Alkalilimnicola ehrlichii MLHE-1: one gene and its partner. The protein of the gene in region 1 interacts with the protein of each later gene in a pairwise test. Links are inferred from orthologs where the notes say so. Each region holds a gene or a part of one and is shown on either strand. Other genes may lie near its edges.

Evidence for each region.
Region 2: the proteins of hflC (region 1) and ftsH interact in binary tests that used the Escherichia coli proteins (3 or more experiments, as listed by UniProt). The link is inferred for Alkalilimnicola ehrlichii MLHE-1 from one-to-one orthologs.

What each region holds. Positions count from the first base shown.
Region 1 is NC_008340.1:622,916-627,577, forward strand. The notes cover bases 1,405-4,403. They hold hflC (protease modulator HflC), read left to right. Parts: upstream 1,405-2,455; coding sequence 2,456-3,352; downstream 3,353-4,403. Other genes in these bases: hflK (FtsH protease activity modulator HflK), read left to right, coding at 1,405-2,456; MLG_RS02955 (ATP phosphoribosyltransferase regulatory subunit), read left to right, coding at 3,505-4,403. Also shown: ribosome rescue GTPase HflX, read left to right, coding at 1-981; more of hflK, read left to right, coding at 1,077-1,404; more of MLG_RS02955, read left to right, coding at 4,404-4,662.
Region 2 is NC_008340.1:2,242,462-2,247,231, reverse strand. What follows is about bases 544-3,494. They hold ftsH (ATP-dependent zinc metalloprotease FtsH), read left to right. Parts: upstream 544-1,034; coding sequence 1,035-2,954; downstream 2,955-3,494. Other genes in these bases: folP (dihydropteroate synthase), read left to right, coding at 2,954-3,494; rlmE (23S rRNA (uridine(2552)-2'-O)-methyltransferase RlmE), read left to right, coding at 544-942. In the rest of the region: ribosome assembly RNA-binding protein YhbY, read right to left, coding at 1-39; MLG_RS10050 (hypothetical protein), read left to right, coding at 57-326; more of rlmE, read left to right, coding at 313-543; more of folP, read left to right, coding at 3,495-3,850; glmM (phosphoglucosamine mutase), read left to right, coding at 3,852-4,770. UniProt on the Escherichia coli protein: Acts as a processive, ATP-dependent zinc metallopeptidase for both cytoplasmic and membrane proteins. Plays a role in the quality control of integral membrane proteins.

The DNA.
Region 1 (4,662 bases):
CTCGATATCTTTGCCCAGCGGGCTCGCTCCCATGAGGGCAAGCTGCAGGTGGAGTTGGCCCAGCTGCGCCACATCGCCAGCCGATTGGTCCGCGGCTGGTCGCACCTGGAGCGCCAGAAAGGCGGGATCGGCCTTCGCGGGCCGGGTGAGACCCAGCTCGAGATGGACCGGCGCATGCTCGGCACGCGCATCAAGCAACTGGAGCGCAAGCTGGAGAAGGTGCGCCGCCAGCGCGCCCAGGGCCGGCAGGCGCGTCGGCGCCAGGAGTTTCCGGTGGTCTCGCTGGTCGGCTACACCAACGCCGGCAAGTCCACGCTGTTCAACGCCCTGACCGGTTCCGGCCTCTACGCCGACGACCGCCTTTTCGCTACCCTGGACACCACCCTGCGACGGCTGGAACTCCCGGACGGCCAGCCGGTCATACTGGCGGATACGGTCGGTTTTATCAGTGACCTGCCGCACGGCCTGGTGGCCGCCTTCCGCTCCACTCTGGAGGAGGTGGGTGAATCCGATCTGCTGCTGCATGTGGTGGACGCAGCCGATCCGGATCGCCGAGAGCACGCGCGCCAGGTGCAGCAGGTACTGGCCGACATAGGCGCCAGCGAGGTGCCGGTGTTGACGGTGTACAATAAGGCCGACCTCTGCCAACACCCGGTCGGTATCCTCCGCGACGACCGCGAGGCCCCCGAGGCGGTCTGGGTGTCGGCGGCCGCGGGCCGCGGGCTCGACGAGCTTGAGGAGGCCGTGGCCGAGTGCCTGGGCGGTGGCCGCGTACGGGGCCGCGTGCGGCTGCCGGCCCACCAGGGGCGGCTGCGGGCCCGGTTCTATCAGCTCGGCCAGGTCCTGGACGAGCGGGTGGAGGAGGACGGTGTGATCGACCTGCTGGTGGACCTGCCCCGGCGCGAACTGGACCGGTTGCGGAGCAACGAGGGGCTTACAGCGCCCCTGGAGACTGAGACTGCGCTACACGACCCATCCTGAACCCCGCCTTGCGGGAACAGCGACGCTCTCATTACAATCATCGGTTGCGCTTTGCAGCGCAGGCGGATCCAACCTTTTAAACCACGGAGACATCCATGGCGTGGAATGAGCCAGGTGGCGGTAACCGCGATCCCTGGGGTGGCGGCAACCGCGGTGGCGGGGGCGGCGACAACCAGGGGCCGCCCGACCTCGATGAGGCCATCAACAAGGTGCGCGACAAGGTCACCCAGCTTTTCGGTGGCAAGAAGGGCGGCGGTGCCGGCAACGGCGGCGGTTCCGGTCAGGGCTTCAAAGGGCCTGGCGCCAAGGGTATTGCCCTGCTTGGCGGTCTGGTGATCGCCGGTTGGCTCGCCTCCGGTATCTATATCGTGGACGAGGGGCAGCGTGGGGTGGAGCTGACCTTTGGTGCCAACACCGGCGTCACCCAGCCCGGTCCGCACTGGCACTTCCCGCGTCCCATTGGCAGCGTCGAGCGGGTGGACGTCTCCGAGGTGCGCACCATCGAGATCGGTTACGAGTCCATGGGCGAGCGGACCCGATCGGTGCTGCGCGAGGCCCTGATGCTCACCCGGGACGAGAACATCGTGAACCTCAAGGTGGCGGTGCAATACCGGGTGAGCGACCCGGCCAACTATCTGTTCAACTTCCGCTTTCCGGATGACACCCTGAAGCAGCTCGCGGAGAGCGCGTTGCGCGAGGTGGTGGGTAAGGCCGAGGCGCCCGAGGACGTGGAGATCGGCCCGGGGGAGGACTTTGGCCAGCTCGCCGATGAACTGGCCGATCAGCTTACCGAGGAGGAGTTGCAGGCGCTGATGACGGGGGCCGACGAGACGGCCCGCGCCCACATCACACCGCTGGAATGGGTGCTCACCCAGGGCCGTGCCCAGGTGGCGGATGAGTCGGAGCGGCTCATTCAGGAGGCGCTGGACCGCTACCAGGCCGGGATCACCCTGGTCCGGGTCGCCATCCAGGACGCCCAGCCGCCGGAAGAGGTGCAGCCGGCCTTCGCCGACGCCATCCGTGCCCGCGAGGACCAGCAGCGCACCATCAGCCGCGCCCGTGCCTATGCTAATGCACTGCTCCCGCGTGCCGAGGGTCAAGCGGCCCGCCAGCGGGAGGAGGCCCAGGCCTACCGCGATCAGGTGATCGCACGGGCCCAGGGTGAATCCGAGCGCTTCACCGCCCTGCTTAACGAGTACGAGCGGGCGCCGCAGGTGACCCGCCAGCGGCTCTACCTGGAGACCATGGAGCGGGTGTTGGGCAACAGCAGCAAGATCATGATCGATGTCGAGGGTGGTCAGCCGCTGATGTACCTGCCGCTGGACCGTATGATCGACCGGCGTGGCGTCGAGCAGGACGGGGAGGACAACGACGAGGCGCGCGACCTGTCCATGGCCCCGCCGCTGGGCGGCCGGGACGCGGTCACGCCCACCGAGCGCGCGCGTGACTCGCTGCGGACCCGGGAGGTGCGCTGATGAATCAGATGATTAAGTCGGTATTGATACCGGTTGTGGTGGTGGCCGCCATCCTGGCCTATTTCTCCGTGTTTACGGTGGACGAGCGGGAGTTCGCCCTGAAGTTCCGCCTGGGTGAGGTCGTGCGCGATGACTTCGAGCCCGGGTTGCACTTCAAGCTGCCCTTCGTCAATAACGTGCGCAAGTTCGACCGCCGGGTGCAGACCCTGGACGCCGAGCCGCAGCGCTTTCTCACCGCGGAGAACAAGAACCTGATCGTCGACTCCTTCGTGAAGTGGCGGATCAGTGATCCCACCCGGTTCTATGTCTCGTTTGCCGGTGGCGACTTCCAGCGTGCCAACTCACGGCTGCGCGAGATCGTCCAGCAGGGGCTGCGCGACGAGTTTGGTCAGCGCACGGTGGAGAACGTGATCTCCGGCGAACGCGTCGAGATCATGGAGATCCTGCGCGAGCGGTCCGCGGAATCGGTCGAGGACGTGGGGATCGCGGTGCTGGATGTGCGGCTCAAGCGCATCGACCTGCCGGAGGACGTCAACGAGTCCATCTTCCAGCGTATGGCGGCTGAGCGTGAGCGTGTGGCCCGCGAACTGCGGGCCCTTGGTGAGGAGGCGGGCGAGCGTATCCGCGCCGATGCCGACCGCCAGCGCACGGTCATCCTGGCCGAGGCCTATCGTGATGCCGAGCGCCTGCGTGGTGATGGTGACGCCCAGTCGGCCGCCATCTACGCCGCGGCGTACAACGACAACCCGGAGTTCTACGCCTTCCACCGCAGCCTGGGGGCCTACAGTCAGACCTTCCGGAGCAAGGAGGACATGCTGGTGCTCTCACCGGACAGTGAGTTCTTCCGGTACTTCAACACCAACGGTCTGGAACTCCCCTTAGGGGCCGATGAGTGAACCCCGCGGCGTCTTCCTAAAGGCGAGCTTTCGACTAAAGCCGGGCCGGGCCGTAAGGCCCGGCCTTTTTTATGACAGGCAAACGGGTATCATGCTCAGCGAACGTGCGGACCTGTACCCTGCCGTCTTTTTCCGGAACTGAAGGACTTCCCATGAGCGATTCCGCCTTCAGCAAAGACAACCGCTGGTTGCTGCCCGAGGGTGTGGACGAGCTGCTGCCCCCCAGGGCCGCCCAGATGGAGACCCTGCGCCGGCAACTGCTGGACCAGTTCGGTGCCTGGGGCTACGAGCTGGTGATGCCCCCCTTCATCGAATACCTGGACTCGCTGCTCACCGGCACCGGGCACGACCTGGATGTGCAGACCTTCAAGCTCACTGACCAGCTCACCGGTCGGTTGATGGGCGTTCGCGCCGACATCACCCCGCAGGTGGCGCGCATCGATGCCCACCGCCTGCGCCGTGAGGCGCCCTCGCGGCTCTGCTACATCGGCAGCGTCCTGCACGCCCGGCCCGAGGGCATCTCCCGGTCGCGCAACCCGGTCCAGGTGGGCGCCGAGTTGTTCGGCCACGCGGGGGTCGAGAGCGACATCGAGATCATCAGCCTGGCGGTGGCGAGTCTGCGCACGGCCGGCGTCGCCCAACCCCACCTGGACCTGGGCCATGTGGGCATCTTCCGCGGTCTGGCCCGGGCCGCCGGCTGCACCCCCGCGCAGGAGGGGGCGCTGCTGGAGGCATTGCAACGCAAGGCGGTGGCGGAGATCGATGAGCTTCTCGACGAGGCCGCGATCGACCCGCACTTGCGCCGGATGCTGCGGGCCCTGCCGCAGCTCAACGGCGGCCTGGAGGCCCTCGACCATGCCGGCGAGGTATTGGCTGAGGCGCCTCAGGGGGTCCGCCAGGCGCTGCGCACCCTCTGGGGCGTGGCCGCCGGCCTGGAGCGTCGTCTGCCCGATTTGCCGTTGCACTTCGATCTCGCCGAGCTGCGCGGCTATGGCTACCACACCGGCATCGTATTCGCCGCCCTGGTGCCCGGATATGGCTCTGAGGTGGCGCGTGGCGGCCGCTACGACGACATCGGACGGGTGTTCGGAAATCCCCGTCCGGCCACCGGCTTCAGCGCCGACCTGCGGACCCTGGTCCAGGTCGCCGACGGGCAGCCCGCGGTTCCCGCCGGTAAGGGGGTGCTGGCGCCGTGGGGTGACGAGCCGGACCTGATCAAGGTCATTGAGGCCCTGCGCGCCGAGGGCGAACGGGTGGTGCAGGAGCTGCCCGGCCAGCAGGGCGGTGCGGCCGCCCAGGGCTGCGACCGC
Region 2 (4,770 bases), 1.6 Mb from region 1 along the record:
GCGACGCAGGTGGCGACGCTGGGACTCGTTGAGCCGCATGAGGAACTCCTGAGAAGATGTCGGATAGCGATGGGCGCGAAAGACTACCACGGCGGCCGGTCCTGCGCACGGATAGCGGGCCGTTCAGCAGCGTCAAGCTGGAGCTGGGCGCGGTCACCCTGCTGGCGCTTTGTGCCGCCCTGGTGGTGGTGGCCACGGACTTGGGGCTGTTGGCGGACCTGCTGATCCTGATCTCAGTGGGCGTTGGCGGCGGCCTCTGGGTGGCCTGGCGGACCCGCCGGGTGGTCCGGGCGCAGCAACGGGAGCGGGATCATGGGGCGTCGTAAGCGCAGGCCGGGCAGCCGGCGCTGGCTGGACGAGCACCACAGCGACCACTGGGTGCAGCAGGCGCAGAAGGCCGGCTACCGGTCCCGGGCGGCGTTCAAGCTGCTGGAGATCCAGGAGAAGGACCGCCTCATCCGCCCGGGCATGACCGTGGTGGACCTGGGCGCGGCCCCCGGTGGCTGGTGCCAGGTCGCCGCGGAGTTGGTGGGCGACCGTGGTGCCGTCTTCGCGCTGGATATCCTGCCCATGGAGGCCTTGCCCGGCGTCCACGTCATCCAGGGCGATTTCACCGAGGAGGCGCCCCTGCAGGCGCTGCTCCAGGCGCTGGAGGGTCGGCCAGTGGACCTGGTGCTCTCCGACATGGCCCCGAACCTCTCCGGTGTCCGGGTGGTGGATCAGCCGCGGGCCATGTATCTGGCGGAACTTGCACTTGACTTTGCAGGTCAAGTATTACAACCGGGCGGTGATTTTCTGACCAAGGTGTTCCATGGTGAAGGCCTGGATGACTATCGGCGCGATTTACAACGTCAATTCAGCAAGGTAATCACCCGAAAACCGCGTGCTTCGCGGGCCCGCAGCCGTGAATCCTACCTGCTGGCCCGCGGGTTCGGACTGTAGTAGGGTTCTAGGGAATTGCATTCAGCTCACTGGTGGCCCGGCGTCCGCGCCGGGCCCCATGCAAGTGAAGGAGAGGTCGGCCCGTGAATGACATGGCCAAGAATCTGATCCTCTGGATCATCATCGCCGTGGTCCTGATGTCCGTGTTCAGCAACTTCCAGGAACGCGGTGCCCCGGGGCCGGAGCAGATGAAATACTCCGAGTTCCTCCGCCATGTGGAGGCCGGAGAGGTCCGTGAGGTGATGATCCAGGGCGATAAGATCACCGTGGAGCGCGCCGATGGCACGCGGGCCCACACCTACAACCCGGAGTCGGACAACCGGGCGCTGATTGGCACCCTGCTGGAGCACGACGTCACCATCGATGCCCGCGAGCCGGAAGGCCGCAACATGTTGGTGCAGATTCTCATCTCCTGGTTCCCGTTCCTGCTGCTGATTGCCGTGTGGATCTACTTCATGCGCCAGATGCAGGGGGGTGGCGCGGGTCGTGGGGCCATGTCCTTCGGTAAGAGCAAGGCCAAGCTCATGACCGAGGAGCAGAGCAAGGTCACCTTCAACGACGTGGCCGGCTGCGACGAGGCCAAGGACGACGTGGCGGAGCTGGTGGACTTCCTGCGGGATCCGTCCAAGTTCCAGCGCCTGGGCGGGACCATCCCCCGCGGGGTGTTGATGGTCGGCCCCCCCGGCACCGGTAAAACGCTGCTCGCCAAGGCGATCGCCGGTGAGGCCAAGGTGCCGTTCTTCAGCATCTCCGGCTCCGATTTCGTCGAGATGTTCGTCGGCGTGGGTGCTTCCCGCGTGCGCGATATGTTCAGCCAGGCCAAGAAGCACAGCCCCTGCATCATCTTCATCGACGAGATCGACGCCGTGGGCCGCCAGCGCGGTGCCGGCCTGGGCGGGGGGCACGACGAGCGTGAGCAGACCCTGAACCAGCTGCTGGTGGAGATGGACGGTTTCGAGGGCAATGAGGGCGTCATCGTCATCGCCGCCACCAACCGCCCCGACGTGCTCGACCCGGCCCTGCTGCGCCCGGGCCGTTTTGATCGCCAGGTGGTGGTGCCGTTGCCGGACGTACGCGGCCGCGAGCACATCCTCAAGGTGCACATGAAGAAGGTGCCCCTGGACGACGATGTCACCCCCGCGATCCTGGCCCGCGGCACCCCGGGCTTCTCGGGCGCTGACCTGGCCAACCTGGTCAACGAGGCCGCCCTGTTCGCCGCCCGCGCCAACAAGCGGGTGGTGGACCAGGAGGACTTCGAGAAGGCCAAGGACAAGATCATGATGGGCTCCGAGCGTAAGTCCATGGTGATGAAGGAGGATGAGAAGCGCCTGACCGCCTACCACGAGGCCGGCCACGCCATCGTCGGGTTGGTCACCCCGGAGCACGATCCGGTGCACAAGGTGACCATCATCCCCCGCGGCCGGGCCTTGGGCGTGACCATGTTCCTACCGGAAGAGGACCGTTACAGCTACACCAAGCAACGCCTGAACAGCATGATCGCCAGCCTGTTCGGCGGCCGTATCGCCGAGGAGCTGATCTTCGGCCACGAGCGGGTGACCACCGGCGCCTCCAATGACATCCAGCGGGCCACCGAGATTGCCCGCAACATGGTCACCAAGTGGGGGCTGTCCGCCCGCCTGGGCCCCCTGGCCTACGGAGATGAGGAGGGCGAGGTCTTCCTCGGTCATTCGGTGACCCAGCATAAGGACGTTTCGGAAGAGACCCAGCACGCCATCGACGAGGAGGTGCGGGCCATCATCGACGCCAACTACACGGCGGCGGAGAAGATCATCCGCGAGCACATGGATCAGCTTCACGTGATGGCCGATGCACTGATGCGCTACGAGACCATCGATCGTGCTCAGATCGACGACATCATGGCCGGGCGCGAGCCGCGGCCGCCGAAGGGCTGGTCCGGGCCTTCGGACGATGACGATGACCGTGCCGAGGGCGAGAAGGTGGGTAAGGACGAGCGCGGCCGTATTGGCGGCCCCGCCACCAGCGAACACTGATGGCGGGCAGTGAAGCAGGGCCCGAGGCGCAGCCGCCGCTGCGCCTCGGGCGTTTTCGGCTGCCGTCGACCCGGCCCCTGGTGATGGGGGTCCTGAACGTCACTCCCGATTCCTTCTCGGACGGGGGGGTCCACCTCTCCCGGGCGGCTGCCATCCGCCAGGCCCGGTGTTTGGTGGGGCAGGGCGCGGATATCATCGATATTGGCGGTGAGTCCACCCGGCCGGGCGCCGAGCCGGTGCCGACGGAGCAGGAACTGGAGCGGGTGCTCCCGGTCCTGGAGGCGGTGACGGGCGAGCTCGATGTGCCCGTATCGGTGGATACCAGCAAGCCGGCAGTGATGACCGCAGCCGCCGCGTCCGGCGCCGCCCTGATCAACGATGTCTATGCGCTGCGGGCGCCCGGTGCCCTGGCCGCCGCCGCCGACAGCGGTCTGCCAGTGTGCCTCATGCACATGCAGGGTGAGCCGCGGACCATGCAGCGCGACCCCCGCTACCGGGATGTGGTCGACGAAGTCAATGCCTTCCTCATGGCACGGGTCCGGGCCTGCGAACAGGCCGGCATCCCGCGCGCACGGCTGCTGCTTGATCCGGGCTTTGGGTTTGGCAAGAGTCTCAATCATAATTACACCCTGTTGGGCCGGCTCGATGCCGTCTGTGCGCTGGGGCCGCCCGTGCTGGTGGGCATGTCGCGCAAATCCATGCTGGGGGGCGTCACCGGTCGTCCGGTGGACGGGCGGCTCGCCGCCGGCCTGGCAGCGGCCGTGTGCGCCGTGGAGCGTGGCGCGCGCATCGTGCGGACCCATGACGTGGCGCCGACCGTGGATGCGCTGCGGGTCGCCGGGGCGGCGATGGCCGCGGCACAGGGAGCACCCATAACGGGGCAGGAGAAACAGTAACGTGAAAAAGGAATACTTTGGCACCGACGGCATTCGCGGCACCGTCGGGGAGCCGCCCATCACCCCGGATTTCATGCTGCATCTGGGCTGGGCGGCCGGGCGGGTTTTGGCGCGCGCCGGGCAGTCCTCGGTGTTGGTCGGCAAGGACACCCGGATCTCCGGCTACATGCTGGAGTCCGCCCTGGAGTCCGGCTTTGCGGCCGCCGGGGTCAACGTCAAACTGCTCGGGCCCATGCCCACCCCGGCCATAGCCTACCTGACACGCACTCTGCGGGCCGCCGCCGGGGTGGTGATCAGCGCCTCACACAACCCCCACGAAGACAACGGGATCAAGTTCTTCTCCGATGATGGGGAGAAGCTCGACGATGCCACCGAGCTGGCCATTGAGGCCGAACTGCGGCAACCCCTCAAGCCGGCGCCCTCCGCGCGGCTGGGGAAGGCCTCCCGGATCAACGACGCCCCGGGGCGTTATATCGAGTTCTGTAAACGCAGCTTTCCCTACGAACTGAGCCTGCGGGGCCTGCGCCTGGTGGTCGACTGTGCCAATGGCGCCACCTACCACGTGGCCCCCGCGGTCTTCCACGAGCTGGGCGCCGAGGTCATCCCGTTGGCCGATGACCCGGATGGTCTGAATATCAACGCCGACTGCGGCTCGTTGCACCCGAAGGGCCTCCAGGCCGCCGTGCGTGAGCACGATGCGGACGCCGGCATCGCCTTTGACGGGGATGGCGACCGCGTGATTATGGTGGATCACCGGGGCGAGGTGGTGGACGGCGACGGTCTGCTCTACATCATCGCCCGGCAGCGGATGGCCAACGGCGGGCTTGCCGGTCCGGTGGTGGGTACCGTCATGAGCAACCTGGGTCTGGAGCAGGGCATCGGCCGCTTGGGGCTGCCCTTCCTGCGCGCCAAGGTGGGCG